DNA from 2 places in the Cellulophaga geojensis KL-A genome. Region 2 is predicted to be linked to the other one. Evidence: riboswitches for the same ligand, from Rfam matches in the RefSeq annotation. Region 2 holds a riboswitch; the other holds the start of a gene.
What was found. Region 2 has a riboswitch for S-adenosylmethionine ahead of KLA_RS01350 (O-acetylhomoserine aminocarboxypropyltransferase/cysteine synthase family protein). Riboswitches for the same ligand answer to the same signal wherever they lie in the genome.

Region 1 (7,930 bases), on a different contig from region 2:
CAAGTAATATGTCTGTATTACAAGAAGCTTTTAAAACAGATGATGATGTTTTGTTGTTATCACATACGGTAACTCCGGAGACAGACACAGTAGAAGTTTTAAACGAATATGCAAAAACTAAAGGTGTTACGCCTAACAAATGGCATTTAGTTACTGGTAGTAGAAGTGAAATTTATAACTTAGGTAGAAATGCCTATTTTATAGAGGAAGACTTAGGAGAACTAAAAACAGATGATGATTTTTTACACACAGAAAATTTTGTTTTAATTGATAAAAACCAACACATTAGAGGTATTTATAACGGGTTAAACAAAACTGCTATACAACAACTTATTACTGATATTAAAACTTTAAAAGAAGAGTCTTAATTACTTGTTTTATATTTAGTTAGAATATAATATTAAAGCAACACCTAAAAGTATACCAGCAAGCGGAATAAGCTTTTTTCGTTTGTTTTTTTCTTTAAACAAAATTCCGCCTAATAATACGGCTATTAAAATTTGACTCCTTTTTATGGCAGATAAAAGCATTATTAATGCATCTGGATCTTGTAGTGCTTTAAAGTAAAAATAATCTGCAGTTTGCAATAAAATACCAACAGCGGGTATAGACCAACGCCATTTAAACGCTTTTCTTTTGTCTGCCTTTGGAAACCAAGTTATGGCTAGTATAACTAATAATATTAAAATAGTATACCAGCAAAACCAAAACTGTAGTGTTTGCGGATTTAAATTTACCTGTTGTATTAAAAATTTATCATATAAACCGCTAGATGAGCCTAAAAAGGTAGCACCTATTATAGCAAATATCCATTTGTTCTTTTTAAAATTGATACCTTCTTGTTTTCCAATTCTAGAGTATAAAAAAACAGAAAATATGATTAAGAAAAAGCCAATCCATTGCCAATAATTTGGTCGTTCATGATAAATAAAAATTGCGCCAATAAAAGTAAAAAAAGGTCCGGCGGAACGTATTGGAGTAACAATAGTAATGGGCAAATGTTTTAAGGCTTGGTAAGCCAATACCCAAGAGCCAGCCATTAGCATAGATTTTATAACAATTAATGCGTGGTTTTGCCAAGGAATATCTGTGATGTAAAAACCAATTTCTTTAGTAAACTCAGGATAAAATTTAGATCCTAAATAAAAAGGTAGTAACAGTAAAAAACCAGCAGTTATAGTACCTAAAAGTACAGGAAAAACCTCATTGCCTTGTACAGCATGTTTTTTACACAAATTATGTAACCCTAAAAATAAAGCCGATAAAAGGCCTAAATACATCCACATGGCCGCGAAGATAGTTTTTTAGATAATTTTTAAGAGTGTTGTGTATTATTTTATGTCAGATTTCTTCAATTTAAACGGATTTAAACTAATGTATATTATGGTATAGATAAATAACAGAAGTAAATACCAGGTATTACTTATTAAGTCTGTATATGTTAGTTTTCCTTTAGAAAAGCTTAAAATCATTAACACTTGTGCTCCATAAGGTAATAATCCTTGTGTAATACAGGCAAAAATATCTAATATTGAAGCCGTATTTTTATTGTCTAACTTATACTCATCGTTTATAGTTTTGGCAATAGTACCAGAAATAATTATGGAAACGGTGTTATTTGCAATAGCCATATTAACCGTACTTACTAGTGTGGCAATTCCAAATTGTGCAGATTTTTTACTCTTTATAAGTGTTTTTATTTTATTTAGAATATAGTCTATCCCTCCATTTTTAGCAACCAAAGCAGCTAAGCCACCAGACAATAAGGATAACAAAAAAATCTCTGTCATACTCGTAAATCCTGCATATGCATACTTAGTAGATTCAATTAGCGTAAAGTCACCGTAAAATATACCAATTATTGCAGCTAAAATTACACCAAGTAATAAGGTAACAAAAACGTTTACACCAATAACAGATAGTGCAATTACAAATACATAAGGTACTATTTTTAGTAGGTTATAATTATAGGTTGTATTTTCTAAACTATGCGCATTTAAATCTGCTCCTTTAAAAATTAATACAACAATTGTAATTAAAGCTGCTGGTAATGCAATTTTTATATTTTGTTTAAATTTATCGCTCATTTTAACTCCTAAAGATTGTGTTGCTGCAATAGTTGTATCTGATATTACAGAAAGGTTATCTCCAAACATAGCACCACCTAAAAGTGCACCACAAAGCACGGCTAAAGATGCACCACCTTTATCTGCAAACCCTATAACAATTGGTGTTAAAGCTACAATGGCACCTACAGATGTACCTGTAGATATAGATAAAAAGGCAGCAATAATAAACACTCCAAAATAAATGTATTGTATAGGAATTATATCTAACCCTAAACTCACAATAGCGTCTACACTACCTGTTTCTTTGGTAATTGTTGCAAATGCACCAGCCAACAAATATATAAGGCACATAGTTAGTATTTTACTATCTCCACAGCCTTCTAAAAGTGTATTAATTTTAGCATTAATAGTTTGTTTAAATAATAAAAAAGCGGCTATAATACCTGCAATAACAGCTATAGGCGCTGGTAATGCATAAAAGTCGTTCTGATAAATACCTACGCCTAAAAATGTAAATACAAATACAAATAAGGGTAATAATGCTATAAGCTTTGGTGTACTATTTTTTATTGCAGTCATTTTTATTGTTTTGCAGAATCACAATAAGAAAAAGACAAATAATAAGGAGTTAAATTAACATTTTTTCCAAAGTATTGGCTTATCCTTTTTTAGCACCTTGCTCGTTATTGCAGGTTGCTATCTCTTTTTTTTGAGATTCTTGATAATTAAGTGCGCAAAACTAAAGCATAACAACGAGATAAAATCATAATTTTCTGTTATTTTTTACCACCAAACAACAAAAAACTTTTCTAATTCTCCGTTAGGAAATTTTATCCAGCATAATGGAGACTTTTTGGCAGTAATTAAGGTGTTAACCTCTGCAGTAAATGTATTATATGTTAGCCAGTTTACTTGTGTTTTTACTTCTTGCAGCCAATTAGTTTTGTTAGGTATATAAAACTTACACTTATTAAATTGCTCTAATTGTGCATGCTTAACATAAAAACCTTTTACACAGTTCTTATTTAACTGCTTAAATTTTACACTTCTTTTGTAAGGTGTAAATAGTTGTGCTTTAAAAAATACACGTTGTTTAATTTTATTTAAACTTAAATTTAGCTTTTTAATTATTGGGGTTGTATGGGTGTTGTAGAGTAGTGGTAGTTGCTTATCTTTAAGTTTATCTAACTTTTTAATTAGAGAATCATTTCTGTTTGGTCCAATCCAATAATCTAACTCAGTACTACCAACCGTATCATCAAACAGGTAAAATTTATAAATTATTTCTATATGATAGGCTATTTTGTTTTTTATTAAAATACAGTCTATTTCACCAATAGTAAGCTTATTGTTTTGTATTTGTAGGTTTTCTGCTAAAATAGTAATGTCTTTAGATTGCTTAAAATCTGTGCTAACATAGCGTTCTACCCTTTTTCCTAATCTTAAATTTGTTGGTATCTTATCAGTAAATTTTGGAGTATCATTTTTTTCTAGTTCAAACTGTTTTAAACCATACACGCTGTTGCTTACCCATAGTGTTGGGGTATTTACATAACCAATAAACTGTTGCTCTATGTCTTTGTATTGTAATGTCATTTAAAACAAAGTAAACACTTGTACTAATTAATTAACTATTTCTACAAATAAAACTATATTTGTGATAATAAATGGTTTAAATGAAAATTAAAATAGCTCAATTTATATCTGTATTAGGACACCCGTTGTTGCTATTTCCTTTTTTAATTTTAATTTTTAATCTTAATGATAAGGAAACAGTCTTTTCCCATACCTTATCTCTTATTTATGGCATTTTTTTTCTAGTTTTAATTGCTTGGGTCTATATAGGAAAAAGAAGAGGAAAATATACAGACTTAGATGTGTCTAACAAAAGGGAGCGTAGATCGTTGTATATATTTGCTTTACCACTAATGGTTTTGGTTCTTTTCTTTTTATTTTATACAAACCAGCCTGTTTACATTTGCACTAGCTTTTCTATAGCTACGCTTATGCTTTTAGCTTCTTTCGGAATTAATTTTCTTATAAAAATATCTATGCACGTGGCTATAAACATATATTTAGCACTTGCTATTATATTTGTAAATAGGCGTTTAGGTGTTGTTCTTATATTATTTACATTTTTAGTAATGTGGTCTAGACTTGTATTAAAAAGGCACACACCAAAAGAGGTTGTTACAGGCTTAATTATAGGCTCATTGTTTGGGCTAACCTTAGTACTTATTTCTTAGAAGTTCCTTAAAGTAATTTTAAAACGAAAATATATCAATTACAATTAAATATATATTAGATGGCTACATTTTTATATTCTAATATAAGACTCAGTAACTGTTTGGCTAGTTTTGGAGTGTAAAACAATCAAACATAAAAATGAAAAATACTTTAAAAATTACGTTTCTACTTGTTATGTTGTTAATAACTTCCTGTGGTAGCGATAAAGACACAATCAGAATTTCTACACTAGAAGGCTTACAAGCAGCCAAACAATTAGCAATGACTAGTTTTGGAGCCGATTTAGAAGTTTATAGGTTAGAGTTTTATTCTAAAGAAGATTTAAACTCAGATTTAGGGAGCATTACCATTAAGTATTTAAAAGATGGTAAATTATTTAGCAGACGTTATACCACAAAAACAAATTATGCTGAAGCTACTTTAGAAGATGAAAAGCTTTTGAATGATGCCTTTCAGAAAAAATTTCATATCAAAAATGCACAAGGTAAACTTAAAATTAGTGATCTAGATGTAGATGCTATTTTTTCTAATGTAAATAAAGGTGTTGTACTTATTGAAGAAGAAATGGAAATAGACAACTATCAAGTTAGAGAATACTACGTTGAAGTAGACACTAAGACAAATAAAATATCTTCAGATTTTGAAATACACGTAACAGAACCTAACAATGAAACCATTGAAGGACGTAATATAGTAACTAATTTTTATGAAGTTGAGTTTAAGGTCGATGAAAATGGTGAACTTACCATTAAAGGCTAATAGTAAATATACAATATAAAGCGTTCCCCGCTTTTTACAAAGGTTGTCCTATGTTCCTATAGGCAACCTTTTTTATTTTTAGGACTAAATTACATAGACAAAGTAAGTATATGTAAAAGTTTTTTCTTACAAAAAATATTTTATAAGATAGATTCGTAATTTTATTTTCAGCTGTATTTACCAACAATATAGTTTTTTTACCGATAAAATACATAAGTTTTAATAGGTTATTTATATGCCTGTTGAGTATTTGTCTAGTGTATATTTATCATATTTTTCTTGTTAAATAGTAGTTTCGTGTTAAATAATTTTAGTCTGTTTCCCCAGGATATGAATTTTTTTGAAGAAAATAATTTAATCAATATTTAAACTACATTTTTTATGAAAAAGATTAGCCTACTATCAATTATTATGTTTCTACAATTGCTATTTGTTAATGCTCAGTACGATTGGGATAACATACCTATACCCGCAAATGCCGGATCAGGAAAAACGTGGCAATTACAAGTACAAGCCAGTGACGATTTTAACTACCAATTTTTACCTTCTACCAATGTTACCGATTTTGGCCCAGGAAATAATAAAAAATGGTATAATAAATACCATAATTTACCAAGTGGTGCTCCCAATAATTTTGAAGGTCCAGGACCAACAAAATGGATGCAAAACCACGTAGCTGTTTCTGGAGGTCATTTAAATATTTGGGCATCTAGAATCCCTGGAGCAACCAAGTCTTTTGTTGGCTCTAGCGGAAATTTAATTTCTAGACCAGAAACAAGAGCTGGTTGTATAACTAACAAAACGCGTGTAAAATTCCCTGTATTTGTAGAAGCTAGTATAAAAGTAATGAACTCTTCATTAGCTTCGGATATTTGGCTACTTAGCCCAGATGACACACAGGAAATAGACATTATAGAATGTTATGGAGGGCCAGGAGACGACAATAGAAATGGTTTCTTTGCAAATAAAATACACCTTAGTCATCATGTATTTATTAGGCCTCCAAACTTTAAAGATTACCAACCTGCAGATTTTAATAGTTGGTGGCAAAAAAATGGAGTTAACCAATGGGGAGGAAGAGTTGTAAGAATTGGTGTTAATTGGGTTTCAGCTACAAGATTAGAGTATTATGTAGACGGGCAAATGGTACGTGTTTTAGATGATACTGCAGTACAAACCAGATTAGCAGATGGTACTTGGCAATATACATACCCAGCTGGTGTAACAAGTACTGGTGTTAACGGACAGTTAGTTAGAGAAAATGGATATCAAAAAATGAATATTGCTACTAGTTTAAATGATGCAAAAAACAAGTCTAATATTAGTGTTATAGATCCATTTAATTATTTAAATAACCAGAGAAGATTTACAAAAGAAATGGATATTATTATTAATGTAGAAGACCAAAGTTGGCAAGCAGAGGCTAACAGATCTGCTACAGATAAAGAGTTAGAGAATTTTGAAAATAATAATTTACTTGTAAATTGGATTAGAGTATACAAACCTGTTAATGCTAGTAACTTTGTTAATACAGAGATTTCTAATAATTCTGCTAGAACTTTAACTTTTAATGAAGAAGAAAAGCAAGAGCTAGCAGTATTTCCTATTCCTGCTAAAGACGTTGTAAATATTAGTAGTAAAGACTATGTACAGGCTAAGGTTTATAATTTGCAAGGACTAATTGTTTTAAGAAAAGATGTTGCAGATGGTACACTAAATGTTTCTTCTTTAGAAAAAGGTATTTATGTACTAGAATTAGCCAAAGCAAATGGTGAGTCTACAAAGCAAAAAATTGTAATATCTAAATAACAATTTTCTTTATTAACTTAAAACCCAAAACATAAATTATGTTTTGGGTTTTATTTATAATTTAGTTTTTTCACTTTCCTTAGGTTCAACTTTAGAAGAATATTTTTTAAAAAATTGCTGCTGTTGCTGTAGCATTCTATTTCTAATTTTATCTAACTGCATAAAATCTTCTCCAAAATCACTAGAGAAAAAATCATCATTAAAAAAACTATCCATAAATATAGAGTCTATATCTTGTGGTGTTGGAAAGGAGTGTAAACTAGAGAAAAACTTTGACTTGTAACTGTGTAACAAGCTGTCTTTTTCTAGATCAGATAAGTTGTTGTATGTGTTACTAGATGACCAAGAGTAAATACTATCATACTGTATTAAATTTCCCTTATCATCATACTGTTTATTCACTTTCCAGTCACCTGGCGGAACTTTTTCTGCCGTTTTTGGCGTTGTTTCTTCTTTGTTATTTTGCCCATTACAACTAACGTTTAAGCAAATTAGTAGGGCTAGAGCTAAATACTTTTTCATAGTGTAAAAATTAATTAGACATTATAAAATAACAGGAAGCTAATTGTTAGCTCCCTGTTATTATTAATTAAGATATATTTATTGTTCTAGCAGGCTTTTGCTTTGCCTCTTCTTTTTTTGGTAAGGTAATATGCAAAATACCATCTGTATACTTTGCATCTATACTAGCGTCATTAACAGTTTCTGGTAGTGTAAAAGTTCTTTTAAAAGATGAGTATCCAAACTCTCTACGCGTATAGTGTTGGTTGTTAGTTTCTTCTTCCTCTTTAATTTCTGCAGAAATAGTTAAAGATTGGTTATCTATTTCTACCTGAAAATTAGATTTATCTAACCCAGGAGCAGCCATATAAACTAAAAATGACTCTGGTGTTTCCTTAATATTTACCTTAGGCAAAGTTATACCTGTATTAAAGTTAGATGTAAATACAGTAGGTAAATCTAAATTAAACATATCGTCTATTACTCTAGACCAGCTAGGAAAGTTAATAGGTGAATTTGTGCTTGTTAAACCTCCGTTTTTAGGA
Region 2 (7,930 bases):
GAGAAAATTGATATTCCAAGTGAAATCTTAAAAGATATAGAGAATGATTTATTGGGAGATAAATCAGAAAAAACTAATGCATTTATTTCTAATGTCCAAGATGACAAATACTATGTTATTTCTATACTTAAAGACAGAACATTGAGGGCTCAGCTTTTGAAAACAAAACATAAAATTACAGGTGGTGGTTACGAATTATTTGATTTAAGAGATGAATCAGATGGTACAAGAAGAATAATGGATTTAATACCACTAATAATTGATTTTTTCAAAGGAGATAACGTCTTCGTAATTGACGAAATGGAAAGAAGTTTACATCCCAATTTGATATACGACTTATTTGATTTCTTTCTATCCAAGTGCAAAAATGTCAACAGTCAGTTTATTGTTGCCAGCCACGAATCAACACTTTTGACTCAAAAATTGCTTCGAAAAGATGAAATTTGGTTTGTTGTAAAAGACAAAATGGGAGCAAGTCGATTACATTCATTGGAAGATTACAGTATTAGATTTGATAAAGAAGTTAGACGAGATTATCTATTAGGAAGATACAAAGGTGTTCCTAAGTTTGGAAACAGAGAGAATTTAACGGTTATACCTCAATTTAATTAAATATGCCAAGAGAACCAATACCATTAATTAGAAAAGGAGGTTTCTTGGATGCTGAAAAGTTATTCGTTTTATCTTATGAAGGTACAGTAAGTGAAAAGAAATATTTTAACGACTTTCGAGAGTCTGTATTTTTCAATGATTCAGGTTTAATTGAAATTGTCCCGTTAAAAAAAGAAGAAAACTCTGGAACAGATCCCTTGAGTGTTAAAAAATTACTCAAAAAAGCTAAATTAGATTATCAATTTAAAAAAACAGATGAATTTTGGCTAATTATAGATAGAGACCATTGGGAAACTATACATAAAATTGATTTTGACAAATTAGTAGCTGATTGCAAGAAAGAAAATAACTTCTTTTTAGCTATGAGTAATCCTTGCTTTGAAATATGGTTAATATTGCATCTAAAAGACATTACAGAATACAATGAAAGCGAGGTAAATAAACTTTTAGAAAACGCATCTGAAAGTAGAAAGAAAAACCATATTGATGTTGTTCTAGGTGATTTACAAGGAAGAGGATATAATAAAAAGCCAAATCCTGAAATATTCTTACCTTTAACTAAAATAGCAATTGACAGAGCTAAAAATTTAGATAATAAAAATGAACCATATCCAAAAAAATTAGGTTCTCATATATACAAATTGATTGAAAAACTGCTAAAAACCTAGAATTTTACAAAATGTTTCTGCTTTAATGATTTAATAAATCGTTACAAAAACAAACAAATATTGTGTTTCTGTTATTTAAGCTTGTTAAAAAGGTTAAAATCAATATTTTTTCAAAAAAGATTAGGATATTAAATTTTTCTGAACATATATTTGTAGCTCAAAGTTCAAAACACTTATTGAATAGTTATCAAGAAAGGCGGAGGGATTAGACCCAATGAAGCCTTAGCAACCCTTTGCTCATACAAAGAAGGTGCTAAATTCTACCAAGTACATCGGTACTATAGGCAGATAACGAAACAAGCTTTTTATTTACACAAAGCAAATTTCCAATTTCTTTTTAACTCATTTAATTTTAAACCATCTTGCAAAGTCGGCAAGACGCGGTTTTGGCTTTTTTATTTTTTCAATTTAAACTATAAAAAACAAAATTATGAGTACTCAAAAATTAGCAACAAACGCATTACACGCAGGTCACACTCCATCAGAAACAGCAGGTACAAGAGCAGTGCCTATTTATCAAACGTCGTCTTATGTTTTTAAAGACACAGACCACGCAGCAAACTTATTTTCTTTATCAGAATTAGGATTTATTTACACGCGTTTAAACAATCCAACAAATCAAATATTACAAGACAGACTAGCAGCAGCAGAGGGTGGTGTAGGAGCAGTAGTATTTGCATCTGGTACAGCAGCAATTTCTACAGGTTTATTAACGCTTTTAAGAGCAGGAGACCACATTGTAGCATCTAGCAGTTTGTACGGTGGTACATTTAATTTGTTAAATGTAACCTTACCAAGATTAGGTATTACAACTACTTTTGTAGATGCATCTAATCCAGAGAGTTTTGGTAAAGCAGTGCAAGAAAATACAAGAGCATTTTTTGTAGAGTCATTAGGAAATCCTAAGCTAGATGTTTTAGACTTAAAAGCAATTTCTAAAGAAGCAAAAGCAGCACAAGTGCCATTTATTGTAGACAATACAGTAGCATCACCAGCATTATTAAACCCAATAGAGCACGGTGCAAACTTGGTAATACACTCGCTAACAAAATACATAGGCGGACAAGGAACTTCTTTAGGAGGTGCAATTGTAGACGCAGGTACTTTTGACTGGACAAATGGAAAGTTCCCAGAGTTTACAGAACCATCTGCCGGGTACCACGGTTTGGTGTATAGTGAGGCTCTTGGTAATGCTGCATTTACGTATAAATTAATTTTAGAAGGTTTAAGAGATTTCGGAGGAGCTTTAAGTCCGTTTAATGCATTCCAAATTATACAAGGTTTAGAAACTTTACCAGTGCGTATAAAACAACATAGTGCAAACGCATTAGAATTGGCTACTTGGTTAGAGGGTAGAGATGAGGTTGCTTGGGTAAACTATCCAGGGTTAAAAAGCAATAAATACTATGACTTAGCTAAGGAGTACTTACCAAAAGGTCAAAGTGGCTTAGTTACATTTGGTGTAAAAGGTGGCTTTGAAGCTGCTAAAAAACTAACAGATGCCACTAAAATATTCTCTCTTTTAGCAAACATAGGAGATACAAAATCTTTAATAATTCACCCAGCAAGTACAACGCATCAACAATTAACAGCAGAGCAGCAAGAGGCTGCAGGTGTTGGTCAAGATTTAATTCGTTTATCTGTTGGTTTAGAGGATATAGAAGATTTAAAGTTAGACTTAGAAGAGGCTTTTAAAGCTATATCTACAGTTACAGCTTAATAAACTTACGTTCTCAAAATAAATTACAAATAACCTAATAATTATTTAGGTTAAAACAGCTTACTATGTTGCATCATATCAAACTAAAAAAATATACAACGCTAAGTGGTAGCACACAAGATATAGACTTGTCATATCAGGTATTTGGAGCAGAATTGCACACCGCGCCAATTGTACTTGTAAATCACGCTTTAACAGGTAACTCTAATGTTTCTGGTGAAGATGGCTGGTGGTCTACACTAATAGGAGAAGGTAAATGTATAGACACCACAAAATACACGGTATTGTCTTTTAATATTCCTGGTAATGGTTTTGATGGCTTTATTATAGAAAACTATAAAGATTTTGTAGCTAAAGATATTGCTCATTTGTTTTTATTAGGATTAAAAGAACTAAATATCAATTCGCTTTTTGCAATAATAGGAGGTTCTTTAGGAGGTGGTATTGCCTGGGAGATGGCTGCACTAAATCCAAAGTTAACTCAGCATTTAATTCCGGTTGCATCAGATTGGAAATCCACAGACTGGCTTATTGCAAACTGTCAAATTCAAGAACAGTTTTTGGTAAACTCTAAGCAACCTGTACATGATGCCCGTATGCACGCAATGTTATGCTACCGTACACCAGAATCTTTTAAGGCTCGTTTTAACCGAAGCACAAATGAAGAACAACAGTTATTTAATGTGGAAAGTTGGCTAACCCACCACGGTAAAAAATTGCAAGAGCGTTTTCAATTATCTGCATATAAGTTAATGAACCAGTTGTTAAAAACCATAGATATTACTAGAGATGGTAATGAGGCTTTTATTAACCTGCAAAATAGCAACACATCTATACATATTGTAGGTGTAGATTCTGATTTGTTTTTTACAGCCAAAGAAAATAAAGATACCTTTAAACAACTGGCACAAGCTAATAGTAATGTTACCTATGGTGAAATACACTCACTACATGGTCATGATGCGTTTTTAATAGAGTTTGATCAGTTAGAGCAATTGCTAAATGGTATTTTTAATGATCATAAAAAACGAGAAGAACTTAAGGTAATTAAGTTTGGAGGTAAGTCTTTAGCTAACGGAGAAGGTGTATCTAACGTAGTTACTAAAATAGCTTCTAAAGTTGCTAATTCTGAAAATATAGCGGTTGTGGTTTCTGCTCGCGGAGAATCTACAAATGTATTAGAACAATTGTTGAATTTAGCAGCAAGGGGAGAAGAGTATACTCTAGCTTTTAATGAGTTTAAAGCATATCAGCAAAATGGTTTAGCGTTAAATTTTTCTGAGGTATACACAGAAATTTTGCAAATTTTAGAAGGTGTTGCCTTGTTGGGTGATTATAGCTTAAAAATTAAAGATCAAGTTTTGGCATACGGAGAGTTGCTTTCTGCACAATATGTTGTAAAAGCACTTGCTAAAGAAGGTGTAAAAGCTGAGTTTATAGATTCTAGAAAAATAGTAAAAACTGATGCCAATTTTGGAAATGCAAACGTGTTAGAGGAGGTGTCTAAAGCTAAAACACAAAAATTAATTTCTAGTTTAGCTAGTAATGTTGTACCTGTTATTACAGGTTTTATTGGGTCTACAGAAGATGGTAAAACAACAACTTTAGGCAGAAACGGTAGTAACTATTCTGCCTCTTTATTTGCTAACTTTTTAAATGCTGTAGAGTTACAGAGTTATACACACGTAGATGGTATTTTTACCGCTAATCCAGATTATGTTTCTGATGCAAAACGTATAGAACAATTAAGCTATTCAGAGGCTAATGAACTGGCAAATTTTGGAGCAACTATTTTACACGCAAAAACCATAATTCCTTTATTAGAAAAAAATATTCCGTTACGTATTTTAAATACATTTAATGGTGATAATGAGGGAACATTAATTAGCGCAAAAACAACCAAAGAGGGTATAAAATCACTTTCTGTGATAAAAAATGTTGCTCTTGTAAACTTAGAAGGCCGTGGTTTGTTAGGTAAGGCTGGTATAGATGCACGTATATTTAAATCACTTGGCGATGAAAAAATTAGTGTTAGTATTATTTCCCAAGGTTCATCAGAACGTGGTATTGGTTTGGTGGTAGATGCTGTAAGTGCAGATAAGGCAAAACAGGTTTTAGAGCGCGAGTTTGCATCAGATTTTTATTCTAAAGATATCAATCTAATTACAGTGCAAAAAGATGTTTCTGTAATATCTATAGTTGGTCAGGATTTAAGTACGTTTCATAAACCATACAATGCATTAATAAAAAACCAAATTGTACCATTATTGTTTAATAATACGGTGTCTGGTAAAAACGTGAGTTTAGTGGTTAAAAAAGCTAGTTTGCACAAGGCTTTAAATGTAATGCACGGACAAATATTTGGTGTTGCTAAAAAAGTAAACATAGCTATTTTTGGTCACGGTACTGTTGGTGGTACATTAATAGAACAGTTATTAAAATCTGCTAAAGCCATAGAAGAACGTAAAGGAATTAACCTTAATGTTTTTGCCGTTGCTAACTCTAAAAAAGTACTACTAAGTAAAAAAGGAATTGGAAAAGATTGGCCTACTACGTTAAATGAAAAAGGAAAATCCTATGAGCTTACAGATATTTTTGAGTATGCAGAAAAACATCATTTAGAAAATTTAATAGCAATAGATAATACTGCAAATGAGGATTTTGTGGCTAATTATGTTGATTTGGTAGAAAATGGATTTGATCTAGTATCGTCTAACAAAATAGCAAATACTTTAGGTTTTGATTATTATAAAAACCTTAGAGACATATTAGCTAAAAATCAGAAACAATATTTGTATGAGACTAATGTTGGTGCAGGTTTACCTTTAATAGATACTATTAAGTTATTGCACTTGTCGGGTGAAAATATTACTAGAATTAAAGGGGTGTTCTCCGGATCCTTAAGCTATATTTTTAATACGTATTCTGAAGTAGATGTACCTTTTTCTACAGTTTTAAAAGAGGCTATGGAAAATGGATACACTGAGCCAGACCCGCGTGAAGATTTATGTGGTAATGATGTTGGTAGAAAACTATTGATTTTAGCACGTGAGTTAGAGTTAAGTAATGAATTTGCAGATATTAATATTCAAAATTTAATTCCGGAAGCATTAAGAGAAGGAAGCAAAACAGAATTTTTAAGTCAGTCTGATGCTTTAGATACGGCATTTTCTAAAATTAAGGCAGACCAAAAACCAAATCACGTTCTGCGTTATGTTGGTGATTTGCACGGTAATCTTCAAGAAGAAAAAGGAATTTTAGATGTAAAATTAGTGTCTGTTCCTAAAGAAAGTGCATTAGGACAAGTAAAAGGATCAGATTCTATTATCGAAATTTATACCGAGTCTTATGGTGAAAATCCATTAGTAATACAAGGTGCAGGAGCAGGAGCCGCCGTAACCGCAAGAGGTGTTTTTGGAGATATTTTAAGAATAGCCGAGAAAGGATAGACTTTGTATAGAAACTGGAGATAAGAGAGAAGGGGTAAGAAAATAGAACATAGAGAATAGAGTAAAGAAAAAAGAATATAGCGCTAATGGCTAATAGCAGATAGTCAAGAATAAAAGAAATACTATGGATAATAAATTTGAAACTAACGCAATACGTACACAAATAGAGCGCTCTCAGTTTTTAGAGCATTCGGCACCTTTATACTTAACATCTAGTTACGTTTTTGAGGATGCAGAAGATATGCGTGCATCTTTTGCAGAGGAAAAAGATAGAAATATTTACTCTAGATATTCTAATCCTAATACGTCAGAATTTATAGAAAAAATATGCAAAATGGAAGGAGCCGAGGCTGGCTTTGCTTTTGCTTCTGGTATGGCTGCTGTGTTTTCAACTTTTGCTGCGTTAGTAGAGAGCGGAGATCATATTATATCATCTAAAAGTATATTTGGCTCTACACATAGTTTATTTGTTAACTTTTTCCCCAAATGGAACGTGACCACAAGTTATTTTGACGCTCATAATTTAGAAGGTATTGAGGCTTTAATCACTCCAAAAACTAAAATTTTATATGCCGAGTCACCTACTAATCCGGCTGTAGATATTTTAGATTTAGAAGTACTAGGTGTTATTGCAAAAAAACACAATCTTATTTTAATTATTGATAACTGTTTTGCATCGCCCTATTTACAACAACCTATAAAGTTTGGTGCAGATTTGGTGATACATTCTGGGACAAAATTAATAGATGGTCAAGGTCGTGTTTTAGCAGGTATAACGGTTGGTAGTGCAGATTTAATAGATAAGGTTTATCGTTTTTCTAGAATATCAGGGCCTGCATTGTCTCCTTTTAACGCGTGGGTATTGTCTAAAAGCTTAGAAACGTTAGCAATAAGAGTAGACAGGCATTCTGAAAATGCATTGAAGTTAGCCGAATATCTAGAGGCACACCCAAAAGTAAACTGGGTAAAATACCCTTTTTTAAAGTCGCACCCACAATACAAAGTAGCTATAAAACAAATGAAAGCTGGCGGTTGCATTGTTGCTTTTGAAGTAAAAGGAGGTTTGCAAGCAGGTCAAGAATTTTTTAATGCAATTAAGTTGTTATCGCTTTCTGCAAACCTAGGTGATTCTAGAAGTATTGTAACTCACCCAGCATCTACAACGCATAGTAAACTTGCGGCAGAAGATAGAGTAGCTGTGGGCATTACAGATGGTACGGTTAGAGTTTCTGTAGGTTTAGAACATATAGATGATATTATTGCAGATATAAAGCAAGCATTGGGGTAAGTTGTAGTAATAAAGTATATATTTAGGCTTTTATAATAAGGGTTTAATTTAAAAATAGTTAGCTTAAAATCAGCACTTTTTTAAATCCCAATTTTGCCTATCTTTGTACTATGCTATCCAAAAAAACCAAATACGGGCTTAAGGCCTTAACTTATTTAGCTCAAAAAGAAGATAGGAATCCGGTTCCTATTGG

Region 1: linked by a shared signal. The riboswitch ahead of KLA_RS03045 (Na+/H+ antiporter NhaC family protein) and the one ahead of KLA_RS01350 (O-acetylhomoserine aminocarboxypropyltransferase/cysteine synthase family protein) in region 2 are both predicted to bind S-adenosylmethionine.

What each region holds. Positions count from the first base shown of each region.
Region 1 covers NZ_ARZX01000002.1:158,359-166,288, reverse strand. The annotation lists gene KLA_RS03055 (SCO family protein) at 1-368, shown strand, start outside; gene KLA_RS03050 (DMT family transporter) at 384-1,286, opposite strand; gene KLA_RS03045 (Na+/H+ antiporter NhaC family protein) at 1,332-2,648, opposite strand; SAM-I-IV-variant riboswitch at 2,699-2,799, opposite strand; gene KLA_RS03040 (DUF1853 family protein) at 2,853-3,665, opposite strand; gene KLA_RS17475 (phosphatase PAP2 family protein) at 3,746-4,315, shown strand; gene KLA_RS03030 (hypothetical protein) at 4,455-5,075, shown strand; gene KLA_RS03025 (T9SS type A sorting domain-containing protein) at 5,457-6,884, shown strand; gene KLA_RS03020 (hypothetical protein) at 6,939-7,406, opposite strand; gene KLA_RS03015 (Hsp20/alpha crystallin family protein) at 7,474-7,930, opposite strand, start outside.
Region 2 covers NZ_ARZX01000001.1:282,616-290,545, reverse strand. The annotation lists gene KLA_RS01360 (AAA family ATPase) at 1-612, shown strand, start outside; gene KLA_RS01355 (RloB family protein) at 615-1,280, shown strand; SAM riboswitch class I at 1,462-1,575, shown strand; gene KLA_RS01350 (O-acetylhomoserine aminocarboxypropyltransferase/cysteine synthase family protein) at 1,711-3,000, shown strand; gene thrA (bifunctional aspartate kinase/homoserine dehydrogenase I) at 3,066-6,449, shown strand; gene KLA_RS01340 (trans-sulfuration enzyme family protein) at 6,574-7,737, shown strand; gene KLA_RS01335 (RrF2 family transcriptional regulator) at 7,848-7,930, shown strand, end outside.